DNA from 2 places in the Enterobacter sp. CP102 genome. Region 2 is predicted to be linked to the other one. Evidence: predicted binding sites of a transcription regulator. Region 2 holds the regulator's gene; the other holds the start of a gene.

Region 1 (7,318 bases), 510 kb from region 2:
AACAATTGCCAGATACTGATACCACCCATACATGTTCCTCAGTGATAGATGATTAATTAATCAGGTCGCATTATACGTATGCGACCCGGCGATAGCGACGCAAATTCAGCGCGTTTTTCTCCAGCCCGCAAACCAGACAACCACACCGCCGGCCATCAGCCAGGCAGGCATCATCTGCCAGTCCGGGCGATTGATCAGCAGCAGAGTACCGCTCAGCAGAAGTGTCGCACCAATCCCAAAGAGATAACGGGACTGTCCCTGACGAACGCGATTGGACTGAAGCTCGCGGGCGATTTTATCCATGCTGTGCTGAAGGTTCTTGCTCTGACGCAAACTGTCGTAAACCAGTTCAGGTAATTCCGGCATTTTTTCAATCCAGAACGGGGCTTTCTCTTTGAAAGCACGCACCAGTGCCGGAATGCCGACCTGATCCTTAATCCAGGATTCGAGGAAAGGTTTCGCTGTTTTCCACAAGTCTAACTGAGGATAGAGCTGGCGGCCTACGCCCTCAACGTAAAGTAATGTTTTCTGAAGTAAAACTAACTGCGGCTGAACTTCCATATTAAAGCGGCGCGCGGTGTTAAACAGGTTCAGCAAAACATGACCGAATGAGATTTCTGCCAGCGGTTTTTCGAAAATCGGCTCACACACGGTACGGATAGCGAATTCGAACTCTTCAACGTTAGTATCCGGCGGAACCCAGCCAGAATCCACGTGCAGCTCGGCAACCTTACGGTAGTCGCGGTTGAAGAATGCGATAAAGTTTTCCGCGAGGTAGCGCTTATCTTCTTTGTTCAGCGAGCCCACAATGCCGCAGTCGATTCCGATGTATTTCGGGTTTTCCGGATGCTCATAGCTGACGAAAATATTGCCCGGGTGCATATCCGCATGGAAGAAGCTGTCGCGAAACACCTGGGTGAAGAACACCTGCACACCGCGTTCGGCCAGCAGCTTCATGTTGGTTCCCTGGTTTTCGAGAGCCACCACGTCTGATACCGGAATACCGTAGATACGCTCCATGACCAGCATATTCTGGCTACAGTAGTCAGAGTAAACCTCAGGAACATACAGCATCGGACTGTCTTCAAAGTTACGGCGCAGCTGGATGGCGTTTGCCGCTTCACGCAGCAGGTTGAGCTCATCGATCAGCGTTTTTTCGTACTCGCGCACAACTTCCATTGGACGCAAGCGTCGGCCGTCCGGCAGCAGGCGCGGAACCCAGCGAGCAAGGCGGTAGATAAGCTTCATGTCCGCCTTGATAACTGGCAGGATATCCGGGCGGATCACCTTAATAACGATCTCTTTGCCGTTCTCTTTCAGGCGCGCCGTATGCACCTGAGCAATCGAGGCCGATGCCAGCGGCTGGATTTCAAAATCGTCAAACCAGGTTTCGACGGGAATATTTCCCATCGCTTCTTCGATTTGCTGCTTTGCCCGCGCACCGTCAAAAGGCGCGACGCGATCCTGCAATAAAGCCAGCTGGTCGGCGATGGTTGGCGGGAAGAGATCCCGGCGGGTAGAGAGCATCTGCCCAAACTTGATCCATACCGGACCAAGTTCCTGCAATGCCAGACGCAGGCGTTCACCCAGCGGCTGATCCTTATGGCGATTTGGCATCCAGAACAACATCCGCCGCCAGATTCGAAGCGGCAGAGTGATACGCATTTTGGGGATAAGCTCGTCGAGCCCGTAACTCAAAAAGGTGTGGACGATAAAATAGAGGCGCCGAATTTCACCAGGCGTCATTTGCCCTCCAGTTTTTCCAGCCGTTTGGTTAGCGCGTCAACCGCACGTTCGACAGCAGCAGTTTCTTCCGCAAACCATGCCACTTCAAGCGGCCCCGGAGCCATGCGCCACTCTTCGGTCAACACTTCTGCCGCGTAGCGCTGCTGGCGCTGAACGGTTTTACGCAAAAATGCCGAGCCACCGTGAATGACTTTGCTGATCCCTTCGGCGGCGATGTCGCCAATATAAGGTGCAAGCAGCTCTGCCGGGTCGAACTCGGCAAGATCGCTTAACGCAACGAAGTTCTGCACGACCTGAATGTCGCCTTCGACTTCCAGCTCGCCGCTACGGATAAGCGCAGTCAGCTGCTGGCGGTCGCGCAGTTTTGGCAACACGCTCATGTGCGTGATGACCGAGCAGTCGGCCTCACCTTCCCACTCACCCAGGACATCAAGCTGGCGCTCGCTGAACACCAGCACCAGCGGCGCAGAGAACTCTTTTAAAACAATGCGCAACACCTTTCCGTTGAGCCGCTGACGCGCATTTTTTAGCGCCGGAGCACGGTACAGAAAGGCATTCAGTGCATTCTCGATGCCTGCGGTGACTAAGGGTTTAAAAGGCACGGGATACCTCCACTCAGAACTTGTAACCGCGATGCAGCGCGACGACACCCGCCGTCATGTTGAAGTACTCAACGTTTTCAAATGCAGCATCCTGCATCATCGCTTTTAAGGTGTCCTGATCCGGGTGCATACGGATAGATTCCGCCAGATAGCGATAGCTTTCCGCATCGTTTGCCACCAGCTCACCAATGCGCGGCAGCACGTGGAACGAATAGGCATCGTAAGCTTTGCTCAGCGGCTCGATAATCGGTTTGGAGAATTCGAGCACCAGCAGGCGTCCACCCGGCTTCAGCACGCGGTACATGGAACGCAGCGCTTTGTCTTTATCGGTGACGTTACGCAGGCCAAACGAGATGGTGATGCAGTCAAAGGTGTTGTCCGGGAACGGCAGCGCTTCGGCGTTTGCCTGTACATACTCAACGTTACCCACAACGCCGATGTTACGCAGCTTCTCACGTCCCATTTTCAGCATGGAGTCGTTAATATCAGCCAGCACCACGCGACCGGTTTCGCCAACCAGACGTGAAAACTTCGCCGTCAGATCGCCTGTACCGCCCGCCAAATCGAGCACCGTTTGCCCACGACGCACACCGCTACAGTCAATGGTGAAGCGCTTCCACAAGCGATGAATGCCGAATGACATCAAGTCATTCATCACATCGTACTTCGCCGCCACGGAATGAAATACGTGGGCCACCATGTCAGCCTTCTGCGCTTTAGCAACAGTCTGAAAGCCAAAGTGCGTCGTGTCTTGTGAATCGTCAACCATCTCAGAGCCTGCTTATCAGTCAAATGTCCGTGAAGTGTAACAGATTGGGCGCGTTTGCCCTACGGTTCAACCACCGTGAAAGAAACGATTCGGCGGTTCAGAAGGTGATAAATCCGCGGCTAAATCGTTGTCTTCGCTGTCTGTATTTTGCTCACCTGCCTCTTCCCGCAGGCGGTATTCCTCATCCTGAGCGGTCGCCTGTTCAACCATTTCAGGATTAATCTCGCGTTTAACCTCGACTCCCAGGCTACGGAACGCCTCTGCTTGCGCCAGCAGGTTGCCGCGCCCGGAAGAGAGCTTTTTCATCGCCTGGCGGTAGTTATCCTGCGCGCGGTCGAGGCTTTGCCCAACGGAGGACATATCGTCCACAAACAGGCGCATTTTGTCGTACAGCTTGCTGGCGCGATCGGCAATCTGCTGTGCATTACGGCTTTGGTGCTCGTAACGCCAGAGGTTTGCAATCGTCCGGAGCGCCACCAGCAGCGTCGTGGGGCTCACCAGCATAATGTTATTTTTCAGTGCTTCGGTTATCAGTTCGGGCTGTCTGTCGAGCGCCAGCAGAAATGCGGGCTCAACCGGAATAAACATCAGCACGTAATCCAGTGAGCGTAAACCCGGTAGCTGTTGATAGTCTTTGCGGCCCAGCAGACGAATGTGGTTACGGACAGAGGCGATATGCTCTTGTAATGCAGACTCGCGGATGTAATCGTCCTCAGCATTGAAGTAGCGTTCGTACGCCACCAGCGTCATTTTGGCGTCGATAACGACGTCTTTACCCTGCGGCAGGCGCACAATGACATCAGGCTGCATCCGCGAGCGGGCATCGTTTTCGATGCTGACCTGGGTTTCATACTCGTACCCTTCGCGCAGGCCAGAGGCCTCCAGCACGCGGGTCAGTACCACTTCACCCCAGTTGCCCTGCGCTTTGTTGTCGCCTTTAAGCGCGCGCGTCAGGTTAACCGCCTCTTGCGCCATCTGCGCGTTCAGCTGCTGGAGATTACGAATTTCATGCGCCAGGGTGTGACGTTCGCGCGCCTCCTGGCCAAAGCTGTCCTGCACCTGGCGACGAAAACCGTCCAGCTGTTCGCGCAGCGGCGTCAGCAGGCTGTTCAGGCTCTGTCGGTTTTGTTCGTCAACGCGGCGGTTGCTGTGCTCAAAAATTCGGTTGGCGAGGTTCTCAAACTGTTCGCTGAGGCGCTGCTCGCTGTTGATCATCTGGCGGATTTTGTCTTCCGCATGGAGTTGGGTCGATTCAAGACGGGTGGTCACTTCGCGGAGATCGGCCTCCAGCGAGGTGTTGATATCACGCAGGTTGCGCAGTTCGTTATTGAGTAGCTCACACTCGTCGCGCCAGTGTCCGCTCTGGGTAAGCTGTTGTTTCGCGGCACTGAGCTCAGCAACCATCTCTTCGCGTTCTGCCAGCTGGTCGGCCTTATGCTGCGCGTGCTGATAGCTGGAGATAAGCCAGCCTATTCCCACGCCCACCAGCGCAATCACCGCATAAATCAGGATTGAGATATCCACAATGCCCCCTGCATCAACGTTTTACCCGCACAAAATAGAATTGTGCTGTATAAACGTCCAGTTTGAAAGGGTTTTCCTGCGAGGCGCTACGCAAAAAAGAAAAGGCCGAACGAGTCGGCCTTTTATCGAAGAAGAGAGGACTAGATCAGGCGGCGAGCCGCTTCAACCACAATCTTCACCGCATGGCTTTCGGTCTGCTTCATGGTTTCGGCGTTCGGGATCTCCTGCTGAGTACGGTTAACGATAACACCCGCCACCATACCGGCACGCAGACCCTGGCTTGCGCACATGGTCAGCAGCGTTGCAGATTCCATTTCGTAGTTCATCACACCCATAGACTGCCACTCTTCCATGGAGCCTTTGAAGCGGCTCACTACGCGACCAGAGAAGGTGTCGTAACGCTCCTGGCCCGGGTAGAAGGTATCGGAAGAGGCGGTAACGCCGATGTGTGTTGTTGCGCCCACAGATTTCGCGGCTTCAACCAGCGCAGTGGTGCATTCGAAATCCGCCACTGCCGGGAATTCCATTGGCGCAAAGTGCAGGCTTGCACCGTCCAGACGCACAGACGCGGTCGTGACCAGCACGTCACCCACATTGATATGCGGCTGAATGGCGCCGGTGGTGCCGATACGCAGGAAAGTACGGATACCCAGCTGCGCCAGCTCTTCAACGGCAATAGAAGTAGACGGGCCACCGATACCGGTTGAACACACGATCACCGCTTTACCATCCAGCTCTGCGCGCCAGGTGGTGAATTCACGATGGGATGCCAGCTTAACCGGCTTATCCATCAGCGCGGCGATCTTTTCCACACGCTCTGGATCGCCAGGGACGATAGCGAGCGTAGCCCCTTGTAAATCGTTTTTAGTGAGGCCGAGATGAAAAACATCAGACTTAGACATAGGTGACTCCTCTGTGGGTCGGTTTGTCAGAAGAAGTAAAACGGTACTTTACAGAAGCAGCGTGCGTAATTTCGTGACGAACCTCACCATGAATGAAAATGATTGCAGTTAATTTCCATAAATAAGTGATCAACATCACATTAACAATGTTATACCGTGGTGTGTTGCACAAAAGATAGACCGTTTAAGGCACTGTGGGTTGTTAACCTTGTGACTATATTTACCTTTGCGCTAACTCAACATTGGTACGGAGAATGCCATGACTGAAAAAACCGGTTTTGCACCTGCTGCTGCCCCTCATGCTTCAACCATCGTCACCACGCCAGAAGAAGCCATTAGTGCAGGAGAGACATCCATTCCCTCACAGGGGGATAACATGCCGGCTTACCATGCGCGCCCGAAATCGGCCGATGGCGCTCTGCCGGTTGTGATTGTGATACAAGAAATTTTCGGCGTACATGAGCATATTCGCGATGTATGCCGTCGACTGGCGCTGGAAGGTTATCTGGCCATCGCGCCAGAGCTCTATTTCCGCCAGGGCGATCCGAATGACTACAGCGATATCCCGACGCTGTTCACTAATCTGGTCAGCAAAGTCCCTGATGCACAAGTGCTGGCGGACCTGGACCATGTCGCCAGCTGGGCGGCACGTAACGGCGGCGACCCGCATCGGTTGATGGTGACCGGTTTCTGCTGGGGCGGTCGCATCAGCTGGCTGTACGCCGCGCATAATCCGCAGCTCAAGGCTGCCGTGGCGTGGTACGGCAAGCTGGTCGGCGAAAAAACGCTGAACTCACCTAAGCAGCCTCTGGATATCGCCGTGGATCTTAACGCCCCGGTGCTGGGTTTGTACGGCGGCCAGGATACCGGTATCCCGCTCGATACCGTAGAAACCATGCGCCACGCGCTGCGGGCGGCAAATGCGAAGGCGGAAATCGTGGTTTATCCCGATGCAGGACATGCCTTTAACGCGGATTATCGGCCGAGCTATCACGAAGAATCCGCCAAAGATGGCTGGCAACGAATGCTGGCCTGGTTCCGGCAATACGGCGCTAAAAAGAGTTAAGCGGCTCACAAATTGGTGCATGAAGCGCCGGTGTTGTTTGACTTTTAAGCACAATCTGGCCGATATACAAAGCACAGGCGTGTAACTACGAGCCGTAGGCAAGACCTGAAGCCCCTCTCCTCTTTCGAGTGGAGAGGGGCTTCAGGTCTTTTTTTTGCTCTGGAGACAGGGGCCAGAACATGAACCACTTGCAAACTGCGCTGGACATCATCGCCCGGGTTGGCGGTGCTGAGAATATCGAACATATCGAACATTGCTCCACCCGCTTGCGGTTGAGCCTGTATGACAACAGCAAGGTCAACGAAACGGCGCTGACAAACATCGACGGTGTGCTGGGTGTTCGCGTCAATGTGCAATGCCAGGTGATCATCGGTCACGAGGTGGTCCAGGTGTTTGACGCGGTGCGTTCTCTGGTGGGTTCGCCACAGGCCGGTGGGCAGCACACACCTGCCAGGGTCAATCGCGGGGCGCAGATTGTCGATTTTGTCATTAGCGTTTTCCAGCCGCTGGTACCGGCGATTGCTGGCGGTGGGGTACTGAAATCCCTGCTGCTGTTGCTGGATGTGATGGGCTGGCTGAGCCGCGACAGTTCAACCTACAAGGTTCTGGATAACATCGGTTCTGCGCCGCTCTATTTCCTGCCGATTCTGGTAGCGATCACCACCGCCATGAAGCTCAAAGTGAACGTGCTGGTTGCGGTGTCCGCCGT
Region 2 (7,318 bases):
AATACAGTCAGGTCTTTTCATTACGTGTTTCCCCGGATTGCGATGCGTCAGGTATAGCACACCTGGCGGCTCTCGGTGTTTTTAACAGAACATGATAAAGTGAGGGTTTTCCATCCCATAGACAGCCGAGGTGCTAAATGGATAAGTCCACAAAAGAGCTGCTGGCGCAAGCTGAGAAGCTCTGTGCGCAACGCAATGTGCGCCTGACCCCACAGCGCCTTGAGGTATTGCGTCTGATGAGCCTGCAACAGGGCGCCATCAGTGCGTATGATTTACTCGACCTGCTGCGCGAAAGCGAGCCGCAGGCCAAGCCGCCTACCGTCTATCGCGCGCTGGATTTCCTGCTGGAGCAGGGCTTTGTGCACAAGGTCGAATCAACAAACAGCTATGTGCTGTGCCATTTGTTTGATCAGCCGACCCACACCTCGGCCATGTTTATCTGCGACCGCTGTGGCGTGGTGAAAGAAGAGTGTGCGGAAGGTGTTGAAGACATTATGCATACGCTGGCAGCCAAAATGGGCTTCGCCCTGCGCCATAATGTGATTGAAGCACACGGATTATGCTCTGCGTGCGTGGAGGTCGAATCATGCAGCCATCAGGATGCCTGCCAGCATGACCACTCCATCCTGGTAAAGAAAAAACCGCGCTAACGACAAAAGATAAGGCGGCTCAGGGCCGCCCTCAGGGTGTACATCCTTGTACTTGCGGGTAATACCGGTCTACCAGCGATAGTCGTTACGCTTTTCCCAGTCGCCGACTTCTTTCTCCGCCTGATCTTTGGCGTAGCCATAGCGTTCCTGAATTTTACCGACAAGCTGATCGCGCTTACCTTCGATGACCGTCATATCGTCATCGGTCAGCTTACCCGATTGCTCTTTCGCTTTACCTTTGAACTGTTTCCAGTTGCCGCTGATTTCGTCTTTATTCATCATCAGGTCCTCATCGTTAAAGAGTGAAAGGGCCGCCCGAAACCTTCATTTCATGCTGGACGTGATAATAATTTTAGTTGAGCATCTGGCACTCATGGAATTATTCAGAATCTTTTACCATCATGAAAGATCGTGACGGGATGAAAACCAGGTATTTTTTCTCCAGTGCCGATGCCAGATAAACGCCAGCGAGAGGCCACGCAAAAGAAGAAAGACTGCAAGGGCCAGCCATAACCCATGATTCCCCAGATACGGTACCGTGAGCAGGGTTAAACCAAACCCAGCCGCCGCGACCGCCATACTGTTACGCATTTCCGCGCCACGCGTTGCGCCAATAAACATCCCATCGAGTAAATAACACCAGACGCCCACAACCGGTAAGATCACCTGCCAGATGATGTAGTGGCTTGCCAGCTCACGCAGTGCAGGTAATGACGTGAGCAGCGCAACAATATGCTCACCAAAGCAGGCGTAGATGAGCGCAAATGCCAGCGCCACCAGCCCAGCCTGCCGACATGCGGCGCGCCAGACATCCTGCAATTGCCCGCTTTCACGCGCGCCATACGCTTGCCCGGAATGGGCTTCTACCGCATAGGCAAAGCCGTCGAGGGCGTAAGCGGTAAAGGTTAGCAGCGTCATCAGCACCGCGTTGACGGCAACGATTTCCTGGCCAAGCCGCGCACCAAAGACGGTCAGCGCACCAAAGCACAGTTGCAGTAACAGCGAGCGCAGCATGATATCCCGGTTAAGCGCCAGCAGCTTGCGGATATTGCCGCGCCAGGCGGCCTTCAGCAGCGCAGGTGTTATGCCCCGCATCACCAGCACACGCCAGACCATCCACAGCCCGATAATCAGCGTGCCATATTCGGCAATAGCCGTTGCCAGCGCCGCGCCCTGAACATTCATGTGCAACCCCATGACCAGCCAGAGATCGAGCACTATGTTCAGGACGTTCCCGACAACCAGCAGGATAACGGGGGCGCGGGCATACTGGACGCCCAACAACCAGCCCAGCAGAACCAGATTTGCCAGCGATGCCGGGGCGCTTAGCCAGCGAATATCGAGGAAGCGCCGTGCCTGCTCCAGCACCGCTTCGCTGCCACCGACTATATGCAATGCCAGCTCAATGAGTGGCGTACGCAGCACAACGATAAGCACGCCCGCACCCAGAGCCAGAATTAACGGCTGTACCAGCGCACGTGCCAGACGTAGGGGATCTTTTGCGCCAAACGCCTGTGCCGTCAGCCCGGTGGTGCTCATGCGTAAAAAAAGCAGTAGCATAAAGAGGAAGCTGGTTGCCGTTGCGCCAATCGCCACGCCGCCCAGATAGACCGGTGAATCCAGATGTCCAATAACCGCCGTATCGACCAGCCCCAAAAGAGGAACAGTGATATTGGAAATAATCATCGGCAGTGCAAGACGCCACAATGCCTTATCAGAAGCAGTCAGCAGTGACATGAAAAATACCGGGAGTGAGAAATGAATCAGGCTACGGAGGTTCCGTAGCCTGTCAGGAAGAGATTACAGCCATTCTCCGTTGCGGATGACGCCAACCGCCAGACCTTCAATGGAGAAGCTTTGTTCGCGAAGATCCACCACGATGGGGGTGAATTCGCTGTTTTCCGGCAGCAGCTGCACAGTGTTGCCCTGTTTTTTCAGGCGCTTAACGGTGACTTCATCATCAATACGCGCTACCACTACCTGGCCGTTGCGCACATCTTGTGTCTTATGAACCGCCAGCAGATCACCATCGAGAATACCGATGTCTTTCATGGACATACCGCTGACGCGCAGCAGAAAATCCGCGCTCGGTTTGAACATGCCAGGATCGACCTGATAGTGACCTTCAATATGCTGTTGTGCCAGCAAAGGTTCACCTGCCGCGACGCGGCCAACCAGCGGAATGCCCGTCTCTTCTTCTACCAGCAGACGGATGCCGCGTGAAGCACCAGAAACAATCTCAATCACGCCTTTACGCGCCAGCGCTTTAAGGTGTTCCTCAGCAGCATTTGGAGAACGGAAGCCCAGACGCTGCGCGATTTCCGCACGCGTAGGTGGCATTCCCGTCTGGCCGATATGATCCCGGATGAGATCAAACACCTCTTGCTGCCTGGTCGTTAACGCTTTCATTCCGCCCCCTGGGTGTATATACAGTTATGCTGTGAGTATATACAGTTAAAGGCGATTTTGGAACCAAAAACTGCACAAAAAACCAGGGACTTAATTATTCCTCGAGGCTCATCGGAAATGCGACCAAAGCAGCGTGACCCAGGTGATCACCGCAGTGATAATCGCCAGCAACACGGCGGCAGAGCCCATATCTTTTGCACGACCCGAGAGCTCATGGAAATCAGAGCCAATACGATCAACAACGGCCTCAATAGCGCTATTGAGAATTTCCACTATCATCACCAAAAGCACAGAACCAATAAGAAGAACGCGCGTTATGGCATCGACATCAAGAAAACAGGCAATGATTACCGCCACGATAGCGGCAACGCCTTCCTGACGAAAAGCAGCTTCATTGATCCACGCGGCACGGAAACCTTTCCATGAATAGCCGGCAGCTTTGATGATTCGGGTTAACCCAGTGGTATTATTGGCCATTAAAAGAACCTTTTATTAGAAATAGCGTCAGTAACTATAGACACAGTGCGTTTACTGCCGCCCGAAGTATGACGGGTAACAACAGAAATTTTGCGCGCTTTCTGTTATCCTTGCGCCGCAATTGCATTATTAACCAGAGGCTTTACATCGTTTATGTCCGGCTGGCCACGAATTTACTACAAATTACTTAATTTACCATTAACCGTTCTGGTAAAAAGCAAGTCTATCCCAGCTGAACCCGCGCTGGAATTAGGGCTCGATACCTCTCGCCCTATTATGTATGTTTTGCCTTACAACTCGAAGGCAGACTTGCTCACGCTCCGCGCCCAGTGTCTGGCGCATGATTTACCCGATCCGCTTGAACCGCTGGAAATCGACGGTACGCTGTTGCCGCGCTACGTGTTCATCCACGGTGGGCCGCGCGTGTTTACCTATTACACGCCAAAAGAAGAGTCCATCAAGCTGTTCCACGACTACCTCGATTTGCACCGCAGCAATCCAGATTTGGATGTGCAGATGGTGCCGGTATCGGTGATGTTTGGTCGTCGCCCTGGCCGCGAAAAAGGGGAAGAAAACCCACCGCTGCGGATGCTCAACGGCATCCAGAAATTCTTCGCGGTGTCCTGGCTTGGCCGCGACAGCTTCGTGCGTTTCTCGCCTTCTGTGTCGCTGCGCCGCATGGCAGACGAACACGGTACGGATAAAATCATCGCGCAAAAACTGGCTCGCGTGGCACGTATGCACTTTGCGCGCCAGCGTCTTGCAGCTGTGGGGCCGCGCCTCCCGGCGCGTCAGGACCTGTTCAATAAGCTGCTGGCGTCTAAAGCTATTGCCCGTGCCGTGGAAGACGAAGCGCGCAGCAAGAAAATTTCGCACGAGAAAGCGCAGCAAAATGCCATCGCGCTGATGGAAGAGATCGCCGCGAACTTCTCCTACGAGATGATTCGCCTGTCCGATCGTATCCTGAGCTTCACGTGGAACCGTCTCTATCAGGGGATCAACGTCCACAACGCCGAGCGCGTGCGTCAGCTGGCGCATGATGGCCACGAAATTGTCTATGTGCCCTGCCACCGCAGCCATATGGACTACCTGCTGCTTTCCTATGTGCTTTACCATCAGGGCCTGGTGCCACCGCACATTGCAGCCGGTATTAACCTGAACTTCTGGCCAGCAGGGCCGATCTTCCGCCGCCTGGGTGCCTTCTTTATTCGTCGTACCTTCAAGGGCAACAAGCTCTATTCCACCGTATTCCGCGAATATCTGGGCGAGCTGTTCAGCCGTGGTTATTCCGTTGAGTACTTCGTGGAAGGCGGGCGTTCCCGTACAGGCCGTCTGCTTGATCCGAAAACCGGCACGCTGTCGATGACTATCCAGGCCATGCTGCGCGGTGGTACTCGCCCCATTACGCTGGTGCCGATTTACATCGGTTACGAGCACGTGATGGAAGTGGGTACGTACGCCAAAGAGCTGCGCGGTGCGACCAAAGAGAAAGAGAGCCTGCCGCAGATGCTGCGTGGTCTGAGCAAGCTGCGTAATCTGGGTCAGGGCTATGTAAACTTCGGCGAGCCGATGCCGCTGATGAACTACCTTAACCACCACGTTCCGGAATGGCGCGAGTCTATCGACCCCATCGAAGCAATACGCCCTGCCTGGCTGACGCCAACGGTGAACGGCATTGCCGCCGAGCTGATGGTGCGTATTAACAACGCAGGCGCGGCCAACGCCATGAACCTGTGCTGTACCGCGCTGCTGGCATCGCGTCAGCGTTCACTGACCCGTGAACAGCTTACCGAGCAGCTCGATTGCTATCTGGACATTATGCGTAATGTTCCGTACTCAGTGGATTCGACGGCGCCAGCCGCTACCGCCAGCGAGCTTATCGATCATGCCTTGCAGATGAATAAGTTCGAAGTTGAGAAAGATACGATTGGCGACATCATCATTCTGCCGCGCGAGCAGGCGGTGCTGATGACTTACTATCGTAACAACATCGCGCATATGCTGATGCTGCCTTCGCTGATGGCCGCCATTATTACCCAGCACCGTCGCATTTCTCGTCAGGAACTGCTGCGCCATGTCGACGCGCTGTACCCGATGCTGAAAGCCGAGCTATTCCTGCGCTGGAGTAAAACCGAGCTGGCGGCAGAGCTGGATAAACTGACCGAAGAGCTGCGTCGTCAGGGGCTTATCACCGTTAATAACGACGAGTTGCATATCAACCCGTCTCGCTCCCGCACCCTGCAACTGCTGGCGGCTGGCGCGCGTGAAACCCTGCAACGCTATGCCATTACGTTCTGGTTGTTGAGCGCTAACCCATCCATCAACCGCGGCACGCTTGAGAAAGAGAGCCGCACGCTGGCACAGCGCCTGTCGGTACTGCACGGCATTAACGCGCCGGAGTTCTTCGACAAGGCGGTATTCAGCTCTTTAGTGCTGACGCTGCGTGATGAAGGGTTTATCAGTGATACCGGCGATGCTGAGCCGGAAGAGACGCTGAAGGTTTACCAGATGCTGGCTGAACTGATTACGTCTGATGTGCGTTTAACGATTGAGAGCGCGACGCAGGACGAATGATGTGAAAAAGCCGGGTGGCGACTTCGCCTTACCCGGCTTACGATTCTGGACGATACTCAGGCCCGGTAAGCGCTAGCGCCACCGGGCTTTTTTCAGGCAAAATAACTCATCGCCAGCCCCAAAAACAGCACCAGGCCCACGTAGTTATTATTCAGGAATGCTTTAAAGCAGGCTTCACGCTCGCGCTTCGCAATCAGCTTTTGCTGATACACAAACAGCATCCCGGCAACCAGCACTGACCAGTAAAACTCCCAGTTCAGGGCGTTCAGGCGACCAATCGCCACCATCAGCGCCAGCACTGCAACCTGCAAAATCCCGATAATCAGTTTGTCCTGACGGCCAAACAGGATCGCCGTTGATTTGATACCAATTTTCAGGTCATCGTCACGGTCGACCATCGCGTATTGCGTATCGTACGCCACAGCCCACAGGATATTGGCGAGGAACATCAGCCAGCAGCTGAGCGGCACCGATTCGCTGACTGCCGCAAATGCCATCGGAATCGACCAGCCAAACGCCGCACCCAGCACCACCTGCGGCAGATGGGTATAGCGCTTCATAAATGGATACACCCAGGCCAGCGCCAGTGCCGCGACAGAAAGCAGGATGGTCATGGTGTTGAGGGTTAACACCAGCAAGAAGGAGAGCACCACCAGCACGATAAACAGCGTGCGCGCTTCTTTTTCCGTGACCTGTCCGCTTGGCAGAGGGCGGTTAGCGGTGCGTTTCACATGGCCGTCGAATTTACGGTCGGCATAGTCGTTTACGACGCAGCCTGCCGCACGCATCAGCCAGACGCCCGCAACAAACACCGCCAGGATCCACAGCGGCGGCAACCCCGGGGTTGCGACCCACAGCGCCCACAGGGTCGGCCACAGCAGCAGTAACGCACCGATGGGTTTATCAGTACGCATTAAGCGGTGATAGGCCAGCAGCTTGTTCTGCTTCAGACTCCACTCCATTTTTTCTTCCTCTCAGTACAACGGCGATGCCGGTAAAAAAAGCTCCGTCAGCATTAACGGTTTACCGCTCAGGCGAAGGCGGGAACGGCGCCCCCACAGTTCGGCATCGCGACCAATCTCAATAAAATCACGGGTAAGTTCGGAGGAGGTGAAAAGATACCGCCCCAGCGGCGTTTTCCCCAGTTGTTGCAGTGCTAATTCCGGCCCGGACAAGGTGGATTCTGGCACAACTGTCCGCCCGGCAAG

Evidence for each region. Region 2 encodes LexA, which represses DNA repair genes until DNA is damaged. Its sites were predicted from a motif close to TNCTGTATGTACATACAGNA; they were not measured.
Region 1: a site for LexA is predicted at 4,685-4,704, ahead of rmuC (DNA recombination protein RmuC). Genes of this name have one in related genera too.

The regions. Positions count from the first base shown of each region.
Region 1 covers NZ_CP104014.1:4,550,397-4,557,714, forward strand. Annotated here, with positions in the region: gene tatA (Sec-independent protein translocase subunit TatA) at 1-29, opposite strand, end outside; gene ubiB (ubiquinone biosynthesis regulatory protein kinase UbiB) at 106-1,746, opposite strand; gene ubiJ (ubiquinone biosynthesis protein UbiJ) at 1,743-2,348, opposite strand; gene ubiE (bifunctional demethylmenaquinone methyltransferase/2-methoxy-6-polyprenyl-1,4-benzoquinol methylase UbiE) at 2,362-3,117, opposite strand; gene rmuC (DNA recombination protein RmuC) at 3,184-4,641, opposite strand; gene udp (uridine phosphorylase) at 4,782-5,543, opposite strand; gene N1249_RS21530 (dienelactone hydrolase family protein) at 5,803-6,609, shown strand; gene N1249_RS21535 (beta-glucoside-specific PTS transporter subunit IIABC) at 6,789-7,318, shown strand, end outside.
Region 2 covers NZ_CP104014.1:278,990-286,307, reverse strand. Annotated here, with positions in the region: gene N1249_RS01340 (cupin domain-containing protein) at 1-21, opposite strand, end outside; gene zur (zinc uptake transcriptional repressor Zur) at 138-650, shown strand; gene N1249_RS01330 (CsbD family protein) at 720-929, opposite strand; gene dinF (MATE family efflux transporter DinF) at 1,050-2,387, opposite strand; gene lexA (transcriptional repressor LexA) at 2,451-3,059, opposite strand; gene N1249_RS01315 (diacylglycerol kinase) at 3,168-3,536, opposite strand; gene plsB (glycerol-3-phosphate 1-O-acyltransferase PlsB) at 3,690-6,110, shown strand; gene ubiA (4-hydroxybenzoate octaprenyltransferase) at 6,203-7,072, opposite strand; gene ubiC (chorismate lyase) at 7,085-7,318, opposite strand, start outside.